3 regions of the Streptomyces sp. NPDC059371 genome follow, and region 3 is predicted to be linked to each of the others. Evidence: riboswitches for the same ligand, from Rfam matches in the RefSeq annotation. Region 3 holds a riboswitch; each other region holds the start of a gene.
The links. A riboswitch is a leader RNA that binds a small molecule or an ion and turns the genes downstream of it on or off. The one in region 3 is predicted to bind S-adenosylmethionine.

Region 1: linked by a shared signal. The riboswitch ahead of thrC (threonine synthase) and the one ahead of ACFXGX_RS05470 (ABC transporter substrate-binding protein) in region 3 are both predicted to bind S-adenosylmethionine.
Region 2: linked by a shared signal. The riboswitch ahead of ACFXGX_RS05010 (aminotransferase class V-fold PLP-dependent enzyme) and the one ahead of ACFXGX_RS05470 (ABC transporter substrate-binding protein) in region 3 are both predicted to bind S-adenosylmethionine.

Annotation. Positions count from the first base shown of each region.
Region 1 covers NZ_JBHYXD010000009.1:35,235-40,972, forward strand. The annotation lists gene groL (chaperonin GroEL) at 1-1,543, opposite strand, end outside; gene ACFXGX_RS07860 (cold-shock protein) at 1,901-2,104, opposite strand; gene ACFXGX_RS07865 (MoaD/ThiS family protein) at 2,546-2,821, opposite strand; gene thrC (threonine synthase) at 2,818-4,116, opposite strand; SAM riboswitch class I at 4,134-4,290, opposite strand; gene ACFXGX_RS07875 (glucosyl-3-phosphoglycerate synthase) at 4,496-5,440, shown strand; gene ACFXGX_RS07880 (trehalose-6-phosphate synthase) at 5,519-5,738, shown strand, end outside.
Region 2 covers NZ_JBHYXD010000005.1:112,856-118,593, forward strand. The annotation lists gene ACFXGX_RS05000 (cytochrome bc complex cytochrome b subunit) at 1-978, shown strand, start outside; gene trpD (anthranilate phosphoribosyltransferase) at 1,149-2,213, shown strand; SAM riboswitch class IV at 2,299-2,415, shown strand; gene ACFXGX_RS05010 (aminotransferase class V-fold PLP-dependent enzyme) at 2,603-3,964, shown strand; gene ACFXGX_RS05015 (Lrp/AsnC family transcriptional regulator) at 4,004-4,285, opposite strand; gene ACFXGX_RS05020 (rhomboid family intramembrane serine protease) at 4,327-5,082, opposite strand; gene ACFXGX_RS05025 (hypothetical protein) at 5,235-5,474, shown strand; gene ACFXGX_RS05030 (NYN domain-containing protein) at 5,511-5,738, shown strand, end outside.
Region 3 covers NZ_JBHYXD010000006.1:15,322-21,059, reverse strand. The annotation lists gene ACFXGX_RS05475 (ABC transporter permease) at 1-675, opposite strand, end outside; gene ACFXGX_RS05470 (ABC transporter substrate-binding protein) at 679-2,298, opposite strand; SAM riboswitch class IV at 2,791-2,905, opposite strand; gene ACFXGX_RS05465 (DUF1684 domain-containing protein) at 3,080-3,904, opposite strand; gene ACFXGX_RS05460 (LLM class F420-dependent oxidoreductase) at 4,071-4,994, opposite strand; gene ACFXGX_RS05455 (sulfite oxidase) at 5,421-5,738, shown strand, end outside.

The DNA.
Region 1 (5,738 bases), on a different contig from region 3:
CGGTGGTCAGGAACAGCGCGGCGATGGAGGCCGCGTTCTGCAGGGCAGAGCGCGTCACCTTCGCCGGGTCGATGATGCCCTCGGCGATCATGTCGACGTACTCACCGGTCGCGGCGTTCAGGCCGTGGCCGACGGGCAGGTTGCGCACCTTCTCGACGATGACGCCACCCTCGAGACCACCGTTGACGGCGATCTGCTTGAGCGGGGCCTCCAGGGCGAGACGCACGGCGTTGGCGCCGGTCGCCTCGTCACCCGTGAGCTCGAGCTTCTCGAAGACCGAGGAAGCCTGGAGCAGGGCCACGCCACCACCGGCGACGATGCCCTCCTCGACGGCCGCCTTCGCGTTGCGAACGGCGTCCTCGATGCGGTGCTTGCGCTCCTTGAGCTCGACCTCGGTGGCGGCACCGGCCTTGATGACGGCCACGCCGCCGGCCAGCTTCGCCAGACGCTCCTGGAGCTTCTCGCGGTCGTAGTCCGAGTCCGAGTTCTCGATCTCGGCACGGATCTGGTTCACACGGCCGGCGACCTGGTCGGCAGAGCCGGAGCCGTCGACGATCGTGGTCTCGTCCTTGGTGATGACGACCTTGCGGGCACGGCCCAGCAGGTCCAGACCCGCGTTCTCCAGCTTGAGGCCGACCTCCTCGGAGATGACCTCGCCGCCCGTGAGGATGGCGATGTCGCCGAGCATGGCCTTGCGGCGGTCACCGAAGCCCGGGGCCTTGACGGCGACGGACTTGAAGGTGCCACGGATCTTGTTGACGACCAGGGTCGACAGGGCCTCGCCCTCGACGTCCTCGGCGATGATCAGCAGCGGCTTGCCGCCCTGCATGACCTTCTCGAGGAGCGGGAGCAGGTCCTTCACGTTCGCGATCTTGGAGTTCGCGATCAGGATGTACGGGTCGTCGAGGACGGCCTCCATACGCTCCATGTCGGTGGCGAAGTACGCCGAGATGTAGCCCTTGTCGAAGCGCATACCCTCGGTGAGTTCCAGCTCCAGACCGAAGGTCTGGGACTCCTCGACGGTGATGACGCCTTCCTTGCCGACCTTGTCCATCGCCTCGGCGATGAGCTCGCCGATCTGGGTGTCGGCGGCGGAGATGGAGGCCGTGGAAGCGATCTGCTCCTTGGTCTCGACATCCTTCGCCTGCTCCAGCAGGGCACCGGAGACGGCCTCGACGGCCTTCTCGATACCGCGCTTGAGAGCCATCGGGTTGGCGCCGGCGGCGACGTTGCGCAGGCCCTCGCGGACGAGCGCCTGGGCGAGAACGGTCGCCGTGGTCGTACCGTCACCGGCGACGTCGTCCGTCTTCTTGGCGACTTCCTTGACCAGCTCGGCGCCGATCTTCTCGTACGGGTCCTCGAGCTCGATCTCCTTGGCGATGGAGACACCATCGTTGGTGATCGTGGGGGCGCCCCACTTCTTCTCGAGGACGACGTTGCGGCCCTTGGGGCCGAGCGTCACCTTGACGGCGTCCGCGAGCTGGTTCATGCCGCGCTCGAGGCCGCGCCGTGCCTCCTCGTCGAACGCGATGATCTTGGCCATGTGAAGTGGTCCTCCCGGACGGGGTGGATTGCTCCGGATCGCGCCCGCGCCCGCGACGGACGGCCTGCAAGCCTTGTGGTTCCTTGCCCCACAGGCCCGCGGGCCTCGCCGGCCCGATCCAAGTTCTGTCACTCTCACTGGGAGAGTGCTAACGCCAATGATTAGCACTCGACCCCTGCGAGTGCAAGCGCCTCTCACGAAAACAGCCCCCTGGCCCAGTCCCCGCACGGGTCCACGCCGAGGGCGCGCGGGCGTACGCGGGGCGGGGAGGCCGACCGGGGACGCACGAGGGGCCCGCATCCCTGGTGGGATGCGGGCCCCTCGTGCGTGAGTGAGTCGGTGGTCGTTCGCGCCCGATCAGACGGCGAGTTTGACCATGTCCGCCTGCGGACCCTTCTGGCCCTGCGAGATCTCGAACTCCACTCGCTGACCCTCTTCAAGGGTGCGGTAGCCGTCCATCTGAATCGCGCTGTAGTGCACGAAGACGTCCGCACCACCGTCGACCGCGATGAAGCCGTACCCCTTCTCCGCGTTGAACCACTTGACGGTGCCCTGAGCCATGCCTAACTCCCCTATTACTGGCCCTTGCACAGATCCACACTTCGCGGATCCGGGTCAGACCTCACCCCCCAACGGTTGGGGGTGTGCGCCGGAACGCGTCGACCGCGGCTGAATGTATCTGTCCAACTGCCCTCTGCAACAGGTCAATCGGACGAGAATTCTGGGCATGGCCGATCAATGATATGCGGAGAATGCGCAAGGATTCAGGGCAAGTCGGGCCCCGTAAATGCCATAAAGTGCCCAAAAAGGTGAGCCACTTTGGCTACTTCTTGTCGCCCGCCGAACGGTCACTCATATGCGCCCGGCATGAAACCAACATCAAAATTGGAGCGACTTCCCCAACTCTAGCGCGTTCAACCCTACAGAATTGCCCCCTCCGCTTGTCTCACGGAAGGGGCAATTCTGTGAACGCAATGTGTTCGGCATTACCGAGGGTAACGATCAGCCTCCGGCGACGGCCGGAATGATCGAGACGCCCACGCCGTCCGGAGTCGCCGTCTCCAGGCCCTGCTCGAAGCGCACGTCGTCGTCGTTGACGTACACGTTGACGAAGCGGCGCAGCTTGCCCTGGTCGTCCAGGACGCGCGCGGCGATGCCCGTGTGCTTCTTCTCCAGGTCGCTGATGACCTCGGCGAGGGTCGCGCCCTCGGCCGTCACCTCGGCGGCACCACCGGTGTAGGTGCGCAGGATGGTGGGGATGCGGACGTTGACGCTCATGATGCGAGGCCAGCCTCTCGGAAGGAGTCGAGGTTCGGGCGGATGGTCGCGGTCAGTCCGGTGTCGGAGGCCACCGCGTCCAGAGTCTTGAGGCCGTCGCCGGTGTTCAGCACGACCGTGGTGAGGGCCGGGTCCAGGAGACCGTTCTCGATCAGCTTGCGGGTGACACCGACGGTCACACCGCCCGCCGTCTCCGCGAAGATGCCCTCGGTGCGCGCGAGCAGCTTGATCGCGTCGACGATCTGCTCGTCGTTCACGTCCTCCACCGCGCCGCCGGTGCGCCGGGCGATGTCGAGCACGTACGGGCCGTCCGCCGGGTTGCCGATGGCGAGCGACTTGGCGATGGTGTCCGGCTTCTGCGGCCGTACGACGTCGTGGCCGGCCTTGTAGGCGACGGACACCGGGGAGCAGCCCTCCGCCTGGGCCCCGAAGATCTTGTACGGCTTGTCCTCGACGAGGCCGAGCTTGATCAGCTCTTGGAGCCCCTTGTCGATCTTCGTGAGCTGGGAGCCGGAGGCGATCGGCACGACGAGCTGGTCGGGAAGCCTCCAGCCGAGCTGCTCGCAGATCTCGTACGCCAGGGTCTTGGAGCCCTCGGCGTAGTAGGGCCGCAGGTTGACGTTGACGAAGCCCCAGCCCTCGCCGGCCGGGTCGCCGATCAGCTCGGAGCAGAAACGGTTCACGTCGTCGTAGTTGCCCTCGATGCCGACGAGCTCGCCGCCGTAGACCGCGGCCATGACGACCTTGCCCTGCTCCAGGTCGTGCGGGATGAACACGCAGGAACGGAAGCCGGCGCGGGCCGCCGCGGCTCCCACCGCTCCGGCGAGGTTGCCGGTGGAGGAGCAGGAGAGGGTGGTGAATCCGAAGGCGCGGGCCGCTTCGATGGCCTGGGCGACGACGCGGTCCTTGAAGGAGTGCGTCGGGTTGCCGGAGTCGTCCTTGACGAAGAGCTTTCCGGCGTCGACGCCGAGCTCGCGGGCGAGGTTGTCGGCCTGGACGAGCTTGGTCCAGCCGGGATTGATGTTCGGCTTGTCCGCCACGTCCGCGGGGACGGGCAGCAGCGGCGCGTAACGCCAGATGTTCGCGGGTCCCGCTTCGATGCGCTTGCGGAGTTCTTCGGTGTCGTAGGCCGAGAAGTCGTAGGCGATCTCCAGCGGGCCGAAACACTCCTCGCAGGCGAAGACCGGGCCGAGCGGGACGCGGTGTCCGCACTCGCGGCAGGAAAGCGCCGAGGCCGGTCCGAGGTCTACCGCGTCGGTGGAGTTCGTGGTGCTTGCAACTGTCTGCGCAGCCATGGAGGCGAGGCCCTTTCTCCTCATCTTCCTCACGGCGCACTTCGCCGTGAGACGGATTTGGCACCTTCCCAAGCCGGGAGCCTCGCGACGCGATCGACATCGATCGGTACGAGACCGGCTGGAGGGTTGCCGGGGCTTCATCGGGCCGTATCCCTCTGCCCCTCTGGATGAGCGGTATTTGATTGTTGAACTGTTGAACACGATACGCGCCGACGATCCAGGACATGCGATGGTCATGCGCGTTGTTCAAGACTGTAACCGAAGGCCAGGACAGTTGAGATAGTCGTCCGAACCGCGAGACGACGGCAATCGATCTGCCGCTGGCCGCAGCGGGCACGCCGATGAGAGCGTGTGATCAGACAGTGAGGAGCCGCAGACGGTGCTGAGAGAAGTCGAAAGCTGGCTGAGCACACGCTCCTGGTCCGCGACCGACCGCCCGCTCCACAGGATCATGGCAGCCAAGCGCGTCACCGGGTCGACGGTGAGTGTCGTGCTGCCCGCGCTCAACGAGGAGGAGACGGTCGGAGAGATCGTCGCGATCATCCGCCACGACCTGATGCAGCAGGTGCCCCTCGTCGACGAGATCGTCGTCGTCGACTCCGGCTCGACCGACCGCACCGCCGCGGTCGCCGCCGCCGCGGGCGCTCGCGTCGTCCACCGCGACGACATCCTCCCGCGGATCCCGGCCGTGCCCGGCAAGGGCGAGGTGCTCTGGCGGTCGCTGCTCGTGACGAGCGGTGACATCGTCTGCTTCATCGACGCGGACCTCAAGGAGTTCTCGTCCGACTTCGTCTCCGGAATCGTGGGCCCGCTGCTCACCGAACCCGGCGTCGACCTGGTCAAGGCCATGTACGACCGCCCGCTGGCCGGCGGCGGCGGGCAGGGCGGCCGGGTCACCGAGCTGATGGCCCGCCCGCTCCTGAACATGCACTGGCCGCAGCTCGCGGGCTTCGTCCAGCCGCTTGGCGGCGAGTACGCGGCCCGCCGCTCGCTGCTCGAACAGCTCCCCTTCCCCGTCGGCTACGGCGTCGAACTGGGCATGCTCGTCGACGCCCTGCACCTGGTGGGACTGGACGCCCTCGCCCAGGTCGACGTCGGGGTCCGCAAGCACCGCCACCAGGACGGCCAGGCACTCGGCCGCATGGCCGCCGCGATCTACCGCACCGCACAGCTCCGGCTCGCGCGCGGACACCTGATCCGCCCCGCCCTCACCCAGTTCGAGCGCGACCGCGACGGTTTCCGGCCGCGCACGTACTCCGTGGACACGGAGGAAAGGCCGCCGATGAGCGAAATCTCCGAGTACCAGACGCGCAGAGCCGCGTAGTCCGGCGCCGACGGCCGCCGATCGCATACGGCCGAAGGGCGCGTTTGAGCGTTTCGAGACGGGGCTAGGTTTCGAGGCATGGCTTCAACGCACGGTGCCCACAGGATTCTGGTCGCCTCCAACCGCGGCCCGGTCACCTACGAGGTACGGGAGGACGACTCGCTGCACGCCAGACGCGGCGGCGGCGGCCTCGTCTCGGGACTCTCGGCGATCGGGCCGGACGCGGGCGCCCTCTGGGTCTGCTCCGCCCTCGGCGACGGCGACCGGGAGGCCGTCCGGCGCGGAGTCCACGAGGACG
Region 2 (5,738 bases), on a different contig from region 3:
CTGCTGCTGCCGGGCATCATGCTCGGCCTGGTCGTCGGCCACCTGATCCTGGTCTTCTACCACAAGCACACGCAGTTCGCGGGCCCCGGCAAGACGAACAACAACGTCGTCGGCATGCCGCTGCTGCCGGTCTACATGGCCAAGGCCGGAGGCTTCTTCTTCCTGGTCTTCGGTGTCATCGCGGCCATCGCGGCGATCGCCTCGATCAACCCGATCTGGTCGTTGGGCCCCTACCGTCCGGACCAGGTGTCCACGGGCGCCCAGCCCGACTGGTACATGGGCTTCTCCGAAGGCCTGATCCGTGTCATGCCGGGCTGGGAGATCAACCTCTGGGGTCACACGCTCGTCCTGGGCGTGTTCATCCCGCTGGTCATCTTCCCGCTGGTCCTGGTCGCGATCGCGGTCTACCCGTTCATCGAGTCCTGGGTCACCGGCGACAAGCGCGAGCACCACATCCTGGACCGCCCGCGCAACGTCCCGACCCGGACCGCGTTCGGTGTCGCCTGGATCAGCTGGTACTTCGTCCTGCTCGTCGGCGGCGGCAACGACATCTGGGCCACGCACTTCCACCTGGCGATCAACTCGATCACCTGGTTCGTGCGGATCGCCTTCTTCGTCGTACCGGTGCTGACCTTCATCGCCACCAAGCGGATCTGCCTCGGCCTCCAGCGCCGGGACCGGGACAAGGTGCTGCACGGCCGCGAGTCGGGCATCATCAAGCGCCTGCCGCACGGTGAGTTCATCGAGGTCCACGAGCCGCTCAGCCAGGACGCGCTGCACACGCTCACCGCGCACGACCAGTACAAGCCGGCCGAGATCGGCCCGACGGTCGACGAGAACGGTGTCGAGCGCAAGGTCTCGGGCACGCAGAAGCTGCGCGCCAAGATGAGCCAGGGCTTCTACGGGGAGGAAGGCCAGATCCCCAAGCCCACCGTCGAGGAGTACAAGGAGATCGCGAGCGGCCACGGCCACCACTGATCCCCGGCTGATCGCCACGGCTTGAGCCCCGTCCATGACACGGACGGGGCTCTTTGCCGTCCCCCGGGCTGGATAGGGTGGACTCACCCGGTGGTGCGGGGCGATCCACCCCGCGTCACCCACGACCCGTGTCACCCGCGACCGCGTGACCCACGAACCCAGGAGCGACCATGAGCGCTGTGAACCCCGCTGGAGGCGACACCGCGGCGGGCCGTTCCTGGCCCGCGGTACTGAACGGACTGCTCGAAGGCCGCGACCAGAGCGCGGACGACACGGCCTGGGCCATGGACCGCATCATGCGCGGCGAGGCGACCGACGCGCAGATCGCCGGGTTCGTGGTGGCCCTGCGGGCCAAGGGCGAGACCGTCCAGGAGATCGCCGGACTCGTCCGGGCGATGTACGAGCACGCCAATGTGATCGAGGTGCCCGGACACACCGTCGACATCGTCGGAACGGGCGGCGACGGCGCGAAGACCGTCAACATCTCCACGATGTCCTCGATCGTGGTGGCCGGCACCGGCGCCAAGGTCGTCAAGCACGGCAACCGGGCGGCGTCCTCCGCGTCCGGGGCGTCGGACGTCCTGGAGAAGCTCGGCGTCAATCTCCAACTGCCGGTGAGCCGGGTCGCCCAGGTGGCCGAGGAGGCCGGGATCACCTTCTGCTTCGCGGTCAAGTTCCACCCGGCGCTGCGTCATGTGGCGGCGGCCCGCGGCCAGTTGGGCATCCGGACCACCTTCAACGTGCTCGGACCGCTGACCAACCCGGCGCGGGTGAAGGCCCAGGCGGTCGGCGTCGCCGATGCCCGGATGGCGCCGATCGTGGCGGGCGTGTTCGCCGAGCGCGGCAACTCCTCGCTCGTCTTCCGCGGCGACGACGGCCTCGACGAGCTGACCACCACCGGCGGTTCCCACGTCTGGGTCGTCCGCGACGGCAAGGTCACCGAGGAGCGCTTCGACCCCCGCGACGTAGGGCTCGACATCGTCCCGGTGGAGGCCCTGCGGGGCGCCGACGCCTCGTACAACGCGGAGGTCGCCCGGCGCCTCCTGGACGGCGAGAAGGGGCCCGTACGGGACGCGGTCCTGCTGAACTCGGCGGCCGCCCTGGTGGCCCTGTCGCCGGCCGGCGCGCCGCTCGCCGACCAACTCCGCGCCGGAATGGAGAAGGCCGCCGAGGCGATCGACTCCGGCGCCGCCAAGCGCACCCTGGAGCGCTGGGTGGCCGCCAGCAACGCCTGAGCCACCCGGGATCCCGCGCGAGACGCAGTCCGGATCGTGGACTGCGTCTTGCGCGGGGAAGATCCTCTGGCAAGATGCTGTACCAGGTCATGAGTGACAGCCATCAGGCCCCGGCCGGCTGTCCGGCAACCCTCCGTCCGTGGCGGGGTGCCCCGGGTGAAGACCAGGTCGTAGGCAGCGAGGCCTACGGCAAGCGCGGACCCCTCCCGCTCTCCGGGCGGACAACCAGGGGTCCTGGTCGTTCGAGGGAGCCTTCTGTGAGCAAGCGAATGCGTTAGGGCGCCGAGCCCCGCCTCCGCACGCCCTTTTCACCCTTTTCCCGCGCTGAGCGCCGTCTTCCGGCGGCCGGCTCGCGCGGTGATTCCGCCTGCCTCTCACAGGAGCTCGCCATGTCTGTTTCCACCGTTGCCGCCGACCAGACCGTTTGTGCCCCCTTGCCCGTTCTCGGCCGGGATGTCACCGTCCCGCTCGTCACCGGCGGCGAGGTGACCTACGCGGCTCTCGACTACGCCGCCAGCGCGCCCGCCCTCCAGCGGGTGTGGGACGACGTGGCCGCGTACGCGCCGTACTACGGCAGCGTCCACCGGGGCGCCGGATACCTCTCGCAGCTCTCCACCGACCTCTTCGAGAACGCCCGCAGGACCGTCGCGGAGTTCCTCGACTGCCGCGCCGCCGACCAGGTGGTCTTCACCCGCTCCACCACCGACTCGCTCAACCTGCTCGCCGCGGCCCTCCCGGCCGGCTGCCAGGTCTTCGTCTTCGAGACCGAGCACCACGCCTCGCTGCTGCCCTGGCGCGACGCCCGGGTGACCTACCTGAACGCCCCGCGCACCCCCGCCGAGGCCGTCGAGACCCTGGAGCGCGCCCTCGCCGCCCGTGACCCTCACGGACCGGCCCTGGTCTGCGTCACCGGAGCCTCGAACGTCACCGGTGAGCTGTGGCCGGTGCGGGAGCTGGCCACGGCCGCGCACGCCCACGGCGCCCGCATCGTCCTCGACGCGGCGCAGCTCGCCCCGCACCACCCGGTGTCGCTCCAGGACCTCGACGTCGACTGGGTCGCCTTCTCCGGGCACAAGCTGTACGCGCCCTTCGGCTCCGGTGTCCTCGCGGGCCGCTCCGACTGGCTGCGCGAGGCCGACCCCTACCTCGCGGGCGGCGGGGCCAGCCGCAAGGTCACCCGGCGCGCGGACGGCGGCGTGGACGTGGAGTGGCACGACAGCGCCGCCCGCCACGAGGCCGGCTCGCCGAACGTCATCGGCGCCTACTCGATCGCGTCGGCCTGCAAGGCGCTCACCGACGAGGGCTTCGACAACCTGCTCGCCCGCGAGCAGCACCTGATCCGCACCGTCCGCGAGGGACTCGCCGAGGTCCCCGAGGTCCGCGTCCTCTCCCTCTTCGGTGACGACGCCCCGCGGGTCGGCGTCATCTCCTTCGTCGTCGAGGGCTGGAACAGCTCGCACTTCGCGGCCGCGCTCTCCGCCGAGTACGGCATCGGGGTACGCGACGGCCTCTTCTGCGCCCACCCGCTCGTCCGCACACTGCTCGGCAGCGACCCGGAGACCGCGGGGGAGTGCGGAGCCCCCGAGGCGGCCCCCGGCGAGAAGTCCCTCAACGCCATCCGCGTCAGCTTCGGGGCCGGCACCCCCGACGAGCACGTCGAGCGGTTCGTCCGCGCGGTGCGCGAACTCGTCAGGGACGGCGCGCGCTGGCAGTACCGCACCGAGGACGGCCGCTGCGTCCCGGCCGTCTGACGCCCGAGGCAGCTCCGCCCGGAGGCGGCGCCGCGTCGGTCAGGAGTCGAGACCGATCGCGAACGCCGCCTCCAGGTCGTGCTGGGAGTACGTACGGAACGCCACGTGCGTGTCCGTCGCCTCGACACCCGGGATCTTGCTGATCTTGCCGGGGATCACGTCCGCCAGGTCGTCGTGGGCCTGGACCCGGACCATGGCGATCAGGTCGTAGGTGCCGGTGACGGAGAAGACCTCGCTGACGCTCTCCAGCGACGCGATCGACTCGGCGATCTCGGGGATGCGGTCCACGCTGGTCTTGATGAGGACGATCGCGGTGATCACGGCTGGTTCTCTCCCTAGGGGCCGCTGCTGGGGATCTCACCCTACTCGCGGTCCACGGGACCCGGCCGCTCCACCGGGGGCCCCGGCAGGACCCCCCGGACGGGCACGACGGCCCGGCGGCGCCGGAAGCGCGCCCACGCGTAGACGAAACCCAGCGAGAAGCCCACGAGGTGTGCCAGGTAGGCGACCCCGGGACCCGAGCTGCTGCGCTCCGCCGCCAGCCACTGCAGGGTGAACCAGAACGGCAGGACCACCCAGGCCGGGAACCGCAGCGGCAGGAAGAAGAGGAACGGGAAGAGACTGGTCACCCGGGCCTTGGGGAAAAGATAGAGGAACGCGCCGAGCACCGCGGAGATCGCCCCGGAGGCCCCGACCAGGGACTGCTGCGCGGTCGCGTTGGCGGCGGCGTACCCGAGCAGGGCCAGATACCCGCAGCCCAGGTAGAAGAGGGCGAACTCCAGATGGCCCATGCGCTCCTCGGTCATGAGCCCGAAGACGTAGAAGAAGAGCATGTTGCCCAGGAGATGAAGCCAGCTTCCGTGGATGAACAGGGCGGTCGCCGGCGTGAGCGCCTCGCCCGGCGACCCGTCGAACAGGGCGGACGGCACCACGCCCCAGCGGCGGAAATACGCCCGCTGCGCGACCAGCAGCTCGTCCCCGGTGCCGTACGCGGGATCGAGCCCCGAGGCGGGACCGATCACGAAGATCAGACAGCACAGGACGATCAGTGCGTACGTCACCGGCGCGGACCGGCTCCGCAGCGCCCTGCCGACCGTCGCACTCCAATTGCCGATCATGGTGCAGAGCATGACGTAACCGCGCCAATGCACACAGACCGCCTCGCCGCCACGGACACCCGAGCGTCGAGTACCCGCCAGGCCGTAGGGTTACGAGCCAAAGCGCCGGGAAACCTGCGCCGGACGGACACTAGAAGGAAAGCGGCTGCCCTATGACGGTTCCCCTGCCCGATGCCAAGACCCGCTGGCGCTGCACCCTCTGCGGCAACCTCACGCGTTTCGACGTGACGCGCTCGTCGAAGGTCGTCGAGTATGTGCACCTGGACCTGGCCGGTGAGCCGAAGGTCGAGGAGCGCGAGGTGGTCAGTGAGACCATCGAGGCGGTGCGGTGCCGTTGGTGCAACGCGGTGGATCAGGTCGAACTCGTGGACAGGCCGGGCGCCGGCTCCTGACGGAGCGGGCCCCGCACGGATATTGGGGTGAAACGGATGGTGGAGACCACAGGCGGGGAGCCGGACGACGGCACCGCCGAGGTGCTCGACCGTCCGCTGCCCGACGGCGTGCGCCGTCGGGTCGTGCAGATCGTCTCGGACGGTTTCGGCGGACTGACGATGTCCGAACTGCCCGTGCAATTGAGGCAGTACGCCCGGTTCGCCCCCAATCGCCGCGTCAAGTTCGCCGGTAACGCGATGGCGGCGGCGCTGGAGACGGACCCG
Region 3 (5,738 bases):
CAGATGGACCCGCCACCGGCCCGCTCCCTTGGCGCGGGCGGTCTCCACATACGCCTGGTCGAGCGCGGTGAGCAGGCTCTTGGCCAGCACCTGCGCGATCTGAGCGCCGGTCGGGACCGCGAGTGTCAGCGCCGGCAGCACCAGCCCCCTCAGCCCGTCGTTGCCGAACGCCGGAAACCAGTGCAGCCGGAAGGAGAACGCCTCGACGAGCAGCAGCCCCACCCAGAACGTCGGGACGGACACCCCCAGCGGCGGCAGCGACAACAGGAACTGACGCAGCCACCGCCGCGTGGTGTACGTCGCCGCCACCGCCAGTCCGCCGCCCAGGAACACCGCCAACAGCAGTGCCGTCGAGGTCAGTTGGAGGGTCTGGGGCAGCGCGTCGGCCAGTGTCGAAGCGACCGGCCGGCCGGTGGCGACCGAGTCGCCGAAGTCCCCGCGCACCGCCCGTCCGAGGTACTCGGCGTACTGCACGAGCACCGGCTTGTCGAAGCCGTACTCGTGCCGCAGGGCGGCGATCTGCCGTGGATCGACCTGCCCCGACTCCATCCCGGCACCGGCCATCGCCGTGACGGGGTCGCCCGGGAGGAAGTCCAGCACCAGGAACGACACGGTGTACGCCGCCCACAGCACCCCGGCCGCCTGCGCGAGCCGCTTGATCACATAGCCGCGCACGGGTCAGCCGATCCAGGTGTCGTGCAACTGGATCCGGCTGGAGGCGTCGAACGCGAGACCGTGCACCTTCGTGGACACACCCAGCTGGGTCTGCAGCTCCACCACCGGCACGTTGTAGGCGTCACGCACGATCGACTGCTGCGCCTGCGAAACCAGTTGGCTGCGCTTGGCCGGGTCGGTGGTCGCGGCCTGAGCGGACAGGGTCGTGTCCAGGTCACTCGCCGGCACACGGTAGAAGTTGGCCAGCTTCGTGGAGAAGGAGCTGCGCAGGATGTCGGGGTCGGCGCGGGTGATGTTCCCCCAGATCGCCTCGTACGAGCCCGCCTGCTGGATCGGCGTGAGCTGGGGGAGCTGGAGCTGCTTGAGGGTCACCTGGACTCCCACAGCCTTCAGTTGCTGCTGTATCAGCTCCAACGCGGGCTGGTTCGTCGCCGCGTTGGGAACCCAGTCGATGGTCAGGCTCAGCTTCTTGCCGTCCTTGACGCGGGTGCCGTCGCCGCCCGGCTTCCAACCGGCTTCGTCCAGAAGGGACTTCGCCTTGGCCGTGTCGAGGGTCAGGTCCGAGGCGAGGCTGGTGTAGTCAGGTGTGGTGTGCGCGAGGACGCTGGTGGCCGGCCGGGTGCCGGTGGGGAAGACGGTGTCGGCGATCTGCTTCCGGTCGATGGCGGACAGGATGGCCCGGCGGACTCTGGCGTCCTTCAGAACCGGCCGCGCGTTGTTGAAGCCGAGTCCGAAGGTGATGCCGGGGTTGGCCCGCCGCTGGAAGGCGACCTGACCGCCCTTGAGCGCCGCCTCGTCGGCCCGGCCCACGCTGCCGATCGCGTCCACCTGTCCGGACCGCAGACTGCCGGCCCGTACGCCCGCTTCCGGCACCACCTTGAACACCAGCTTGTCCAGGTAGGCCTCGCCCTTCTTGCTCCACCGGGAGGAACCCCAGGCGTAGCCGGGGCGTTTGGCCAGAGTGACCGACTGGTTCTGCACGTAGCCCTTCAGCACGAAGGGTCCGGACCCGACCACCCCGTCACTGCACTTCTGCTGCGGGGACCGCTTCACGCTCGCGGACGACTCGATCCCGAGTGAGTGCGTCGAAGTCGCCTGCAGGAACTGGGCGTTGGGCTGCTGGAAGGTGACCTTGACGGTGAGCGGGTCCACCACTGTGGTGCTCTTGGCACCGCTCAGGTAGCCCTCGGCCAGGGTGCCCAGGACACCGAGCCTCGGTACCGCGTCGAAATTGTCCTTGACCACCTGGGCGGTCAGCGGGGACCCGTCGCTGAAGGTGACACCCGAGCGCAGGTGGAAGGTGAAGGCGGTCGCGTCGGCACTGATGTCCCAGCTCTTCGCCAGCCACGGCACGATCTTGCCGGTCTTGGGGTCCTGGTCCGTCAGGGAGTCGACGATCTGGCGTACCGAGTAGATCGTGTCGTTGCTGCCGACCTGCTGGGGATCCACGCAACCGGCGTCGGAACCCACAGCGAAGGTCAGGGTTCCGCCGGAGCGCGGCTTGCCGCTCCCGGTGCCGGAGCCGTCGGTGCCCGATCCGCAGGCGGTCAGCAGCACGCTGGTGGTGAGAAGGGCGGTGAGTGCTGCCCATCGGGGAGATCTGAAGTCCGGACGTGCTCTCACGGAGGGTTCTCCTCTTGGTGTCGCCGGGCACGGGGCGTCGCACGAGGCACGACCGCGCACGGGTGCGCGGGCCCGTCGGCGCGACGCCGGTGACGGGCAAAGGCCTGCGGACAGGGGCCGGGCGGAAAGCGGAAGGCGGATCGGAGAGATCAGGAGGAAGAGGGAGCCGGGCGAGGACGCGTACCGCGACGGCTGGTCACGGACGTCGGCTGTCGGCGTGCCTCATGGACGTCGACGGTCCGCGCGTCTCCTCGACGCCGACGCGGGTGGGCGTCAGGTGGGCGTCACGGACGTCGACCGCCGACGGGGAGGCCTGTCGGCGCGCGCTGCGGAAAGTGCCGTCAGGCCCGACAGAAGCAGCTCGTCGAGCGCTTCAGATCGATGTGACGTCGGCGCGCCAGCCTGGAGAACACGACGGCGACGGCGAAGGAGGCGTCGGGGCCACCACCGTGCCGCATAAGGGTCCTCCATACGTCCGGCCCCGGTCACGGGGCCACGCGCTTGCGGGGATCGTCACTGATCCCCGCCGGGCTTTCACCTGGAGCACCCCACCGCGGGGGAGGGTTGCCGGTCAGCGAGCCAGGGCTTGACGCTGACACTCAATGCCGTTCGTGATCGTACGGAGCGGTTCTCACCTACGTCAATGGCGGCACCGGACTCCGGCGGAGCGGGCCACCGGAGTCCGGCGGAGCGAGCCACCGCACTCCGTCGGAGCGAGCCGGGCCGACCACGCCGCCGGGACGCCCGATGGAAGCACGCCCCGTCGGCGGAAGCAGGGTGGTCAGGCACCACCGCGTTCCCGCGGGATCTTCTGACCCGCCTCGATCGACACCGGCAGCCGGTTCTCCGCCGGAGGCAGCGGGCAGGTGGCCAGGTCCGTGTAGGCGCACGGCAGGTTCGTGGCACGGTTGAAGTCGAGGACGACCGTACCGTCGGAGCCGGGAGCCCCGACGGACAGGCTCCGGTTGGCGGCGTAGGTGGTGACCCCGGAGGTCGCGTCGGTGAAGAGAACCGACAGCCCGCCCGGGACATGTCCGGGGAACGCCGTCAGCGACAGAGGACGTCCGTCCAGCTCGAACTCGATCCTGCCCGGAGCGTCGTACACGTGCTCCAAGCCCTCGACCGCGGCGCCCACGGTGGTGGGACGCGGCTCGTCGAAGGGGACGTAACGGCCCGTCACGGCCCAGTGCGGGTCGGGGGCGTAGGCAGGCGTCCCGGTGAAGGCCTTGAGCAGCGGGGCGTCCGGGTGCCGGGGGCGCACGATGTCGTGACCGCCCCGCTTGGCGACCTCGATGACGGCGTCCTTCCAGATCGCGTCGACGCCACCGCGTTCGGGCAGCACGCCGAAACGGTGCTCACCGCGCACCGGAGTCCCGCCGACGACCAGTTCGTCACCGTCGTCGAGGGTCACCACGACCCCGTCGGGTCCGGTGTGCCATGCGCCGGGCGCGTCGGGGAAGCGCTGCGGCCGGTCGTCGAGCCAGTGCAGACCGGTGATCGCCAGGAACCCGTGCGGGGCGGCGAGCCGGGCTTCCTGTCCGCGGTACCAGTCCAGCCACTGCTCGGTGAAGGCGTGGAGGTCCGTGCTGGTCGCCTCGCTGGTCATGAGCTCTCCTTCGGTACAGACCGCGTGAGGTTCGTCCTCGTGCGGCGATGCGGGGATTCTTCGGAGCGGTCGGTGAATCGGTGGGTCGGCCGTTGGGGCTCGGCTCGTGGCGGGTCGGCGGGGTGGGTACGCCGGTGGGCCGACGGGCTCGGGCGCCGAGTTCGCATCAGGCGGCGAGTTCGCCGAGGAGCGCCCACGTACGGCGCCGGTCCGCCGCTCCCGCGATCTCGGTGGCCGAGAACACGACCTCGGTGGCGCCCGCGTCGCGGTAGCGCCGTACCTCGGCCTCGAGCGTCTTCTCGTCGCCGATCACGGCCAGATCCGCGGCTCTGCGGCCGCCGGACAGTTCGATGACCCGGGCGTAGGACGGGATCTGCTCGTAGAACGAGAGGCTCTCGGTGGCTTTCGCCCGCACCGCGTCCACATCGCCCGTGACCACGCCGGGCACCAGCGCCACGATCCGGGGCGCGGGCCGTCCGGCGGCCTCCGCCGAGGCCGTGACGGCGGGCACGATGTGCTCCGCGAGGGCGCGCGGTCCCGCGAGGTAGGGCAGGATCCCGTCCGCGAGCTCACCGCTGACCCGGAGCGCCTGCGGCCCCATCGCGGCGACCAGCAGCGGAACACCCGACTCGGCGCCCGGTACACGTGCGGACAGCGGAGTCGTGGCGCTGAGCAGCTCACCGCGGAAGTCGGCTGTGCCGGTCTCGGTCAACTGGCGCAGCACGGTGAGGAATTCGCGCAGACGGGCGATGGGACGCTCGAAGGGCAGGCCGAAGCCGGTCTCCGTCAGCAGTTTCGTGCCCAGGGCCAGGCCGAGGTGGTAGCGGCCGTGGGTCGCGGCCTGGGCGGTCTGCGCCTGACTGGAGACCAGCAGCGGGTGGCGGCCGAAGACGGGGATCGCGGAGGTGCCCACATGGAGTTCCGGTACCGCCCGCCCGACGAGCGCGGCGAGTTGGGGTGAGTCCGCGCCGAAGGTCTGGCCGAACCATACCGACCGCAGACCGGCCGCGGCGGCTTCCTGGGCCAGGTGCACACTGGCGTCCACCTGGTTCTGCGCGTCGGATGCGTTGAGTGCTACTCCAACAGTCATGTCAGGTGGAACGGGCGGCCGGTGAGCCCGCATTCCGTTCGAGTGTGACGGCTGTATGTCAGTCTTGTGATGCGCGACCGGCCACCCTGCCCTCCGATTCGCGGGGCGGCGGTTCCCGGCAGCCACGCCAACCGAGGTGCCAGGCAGCCCGGTTCACCGACACACGGGCTCCGTTGACGCCTTCCACCCCACGTGCTTACATCCCGCCATGCCGATGTCGGAGCCTCTGACCCGCCGCCGCGCCGTGGACCTCGTCCGCGTGGCCGCCGCGCTGTGTCGGACGACCGGCTGATCACGCCCCTCCTCGCGCCTCCGCGAACTCCCGCTCCGGACACGCCGGTCGAGTGCACATCAGGCCCCGCACGCCCGCGCCGACTCGTGCCCGACCCTCTCGTACTTCTCGCCCCGTCATGACGAGGACCCGCCATGCCTTCACCTACCCCCGCAGGCCCACACCACGAAACCGCGTACGACCGCCGCAGACTGCGCCAGTGGCTCGCGGGTGAGGCCAGAGCCGAGGGGGTCACCCGCCGTCGGCTGCTCACCCTGCTCACCGCGACCGCCGCCGCAACCGCGCTCGGCGCCCCACGGCCCGCCCACGCCGCCGACAGTCCGATCGTCAAGCCGCTGCCCGCCGAGTGGTTCATCCAGCGCGGTACCAACGCCGAGACCCGCTGGGAGGCACTGAGCGGAACCGGCCACCACACCCCCAACGAACGGTTCTTCGTACGCAACCACACCGCG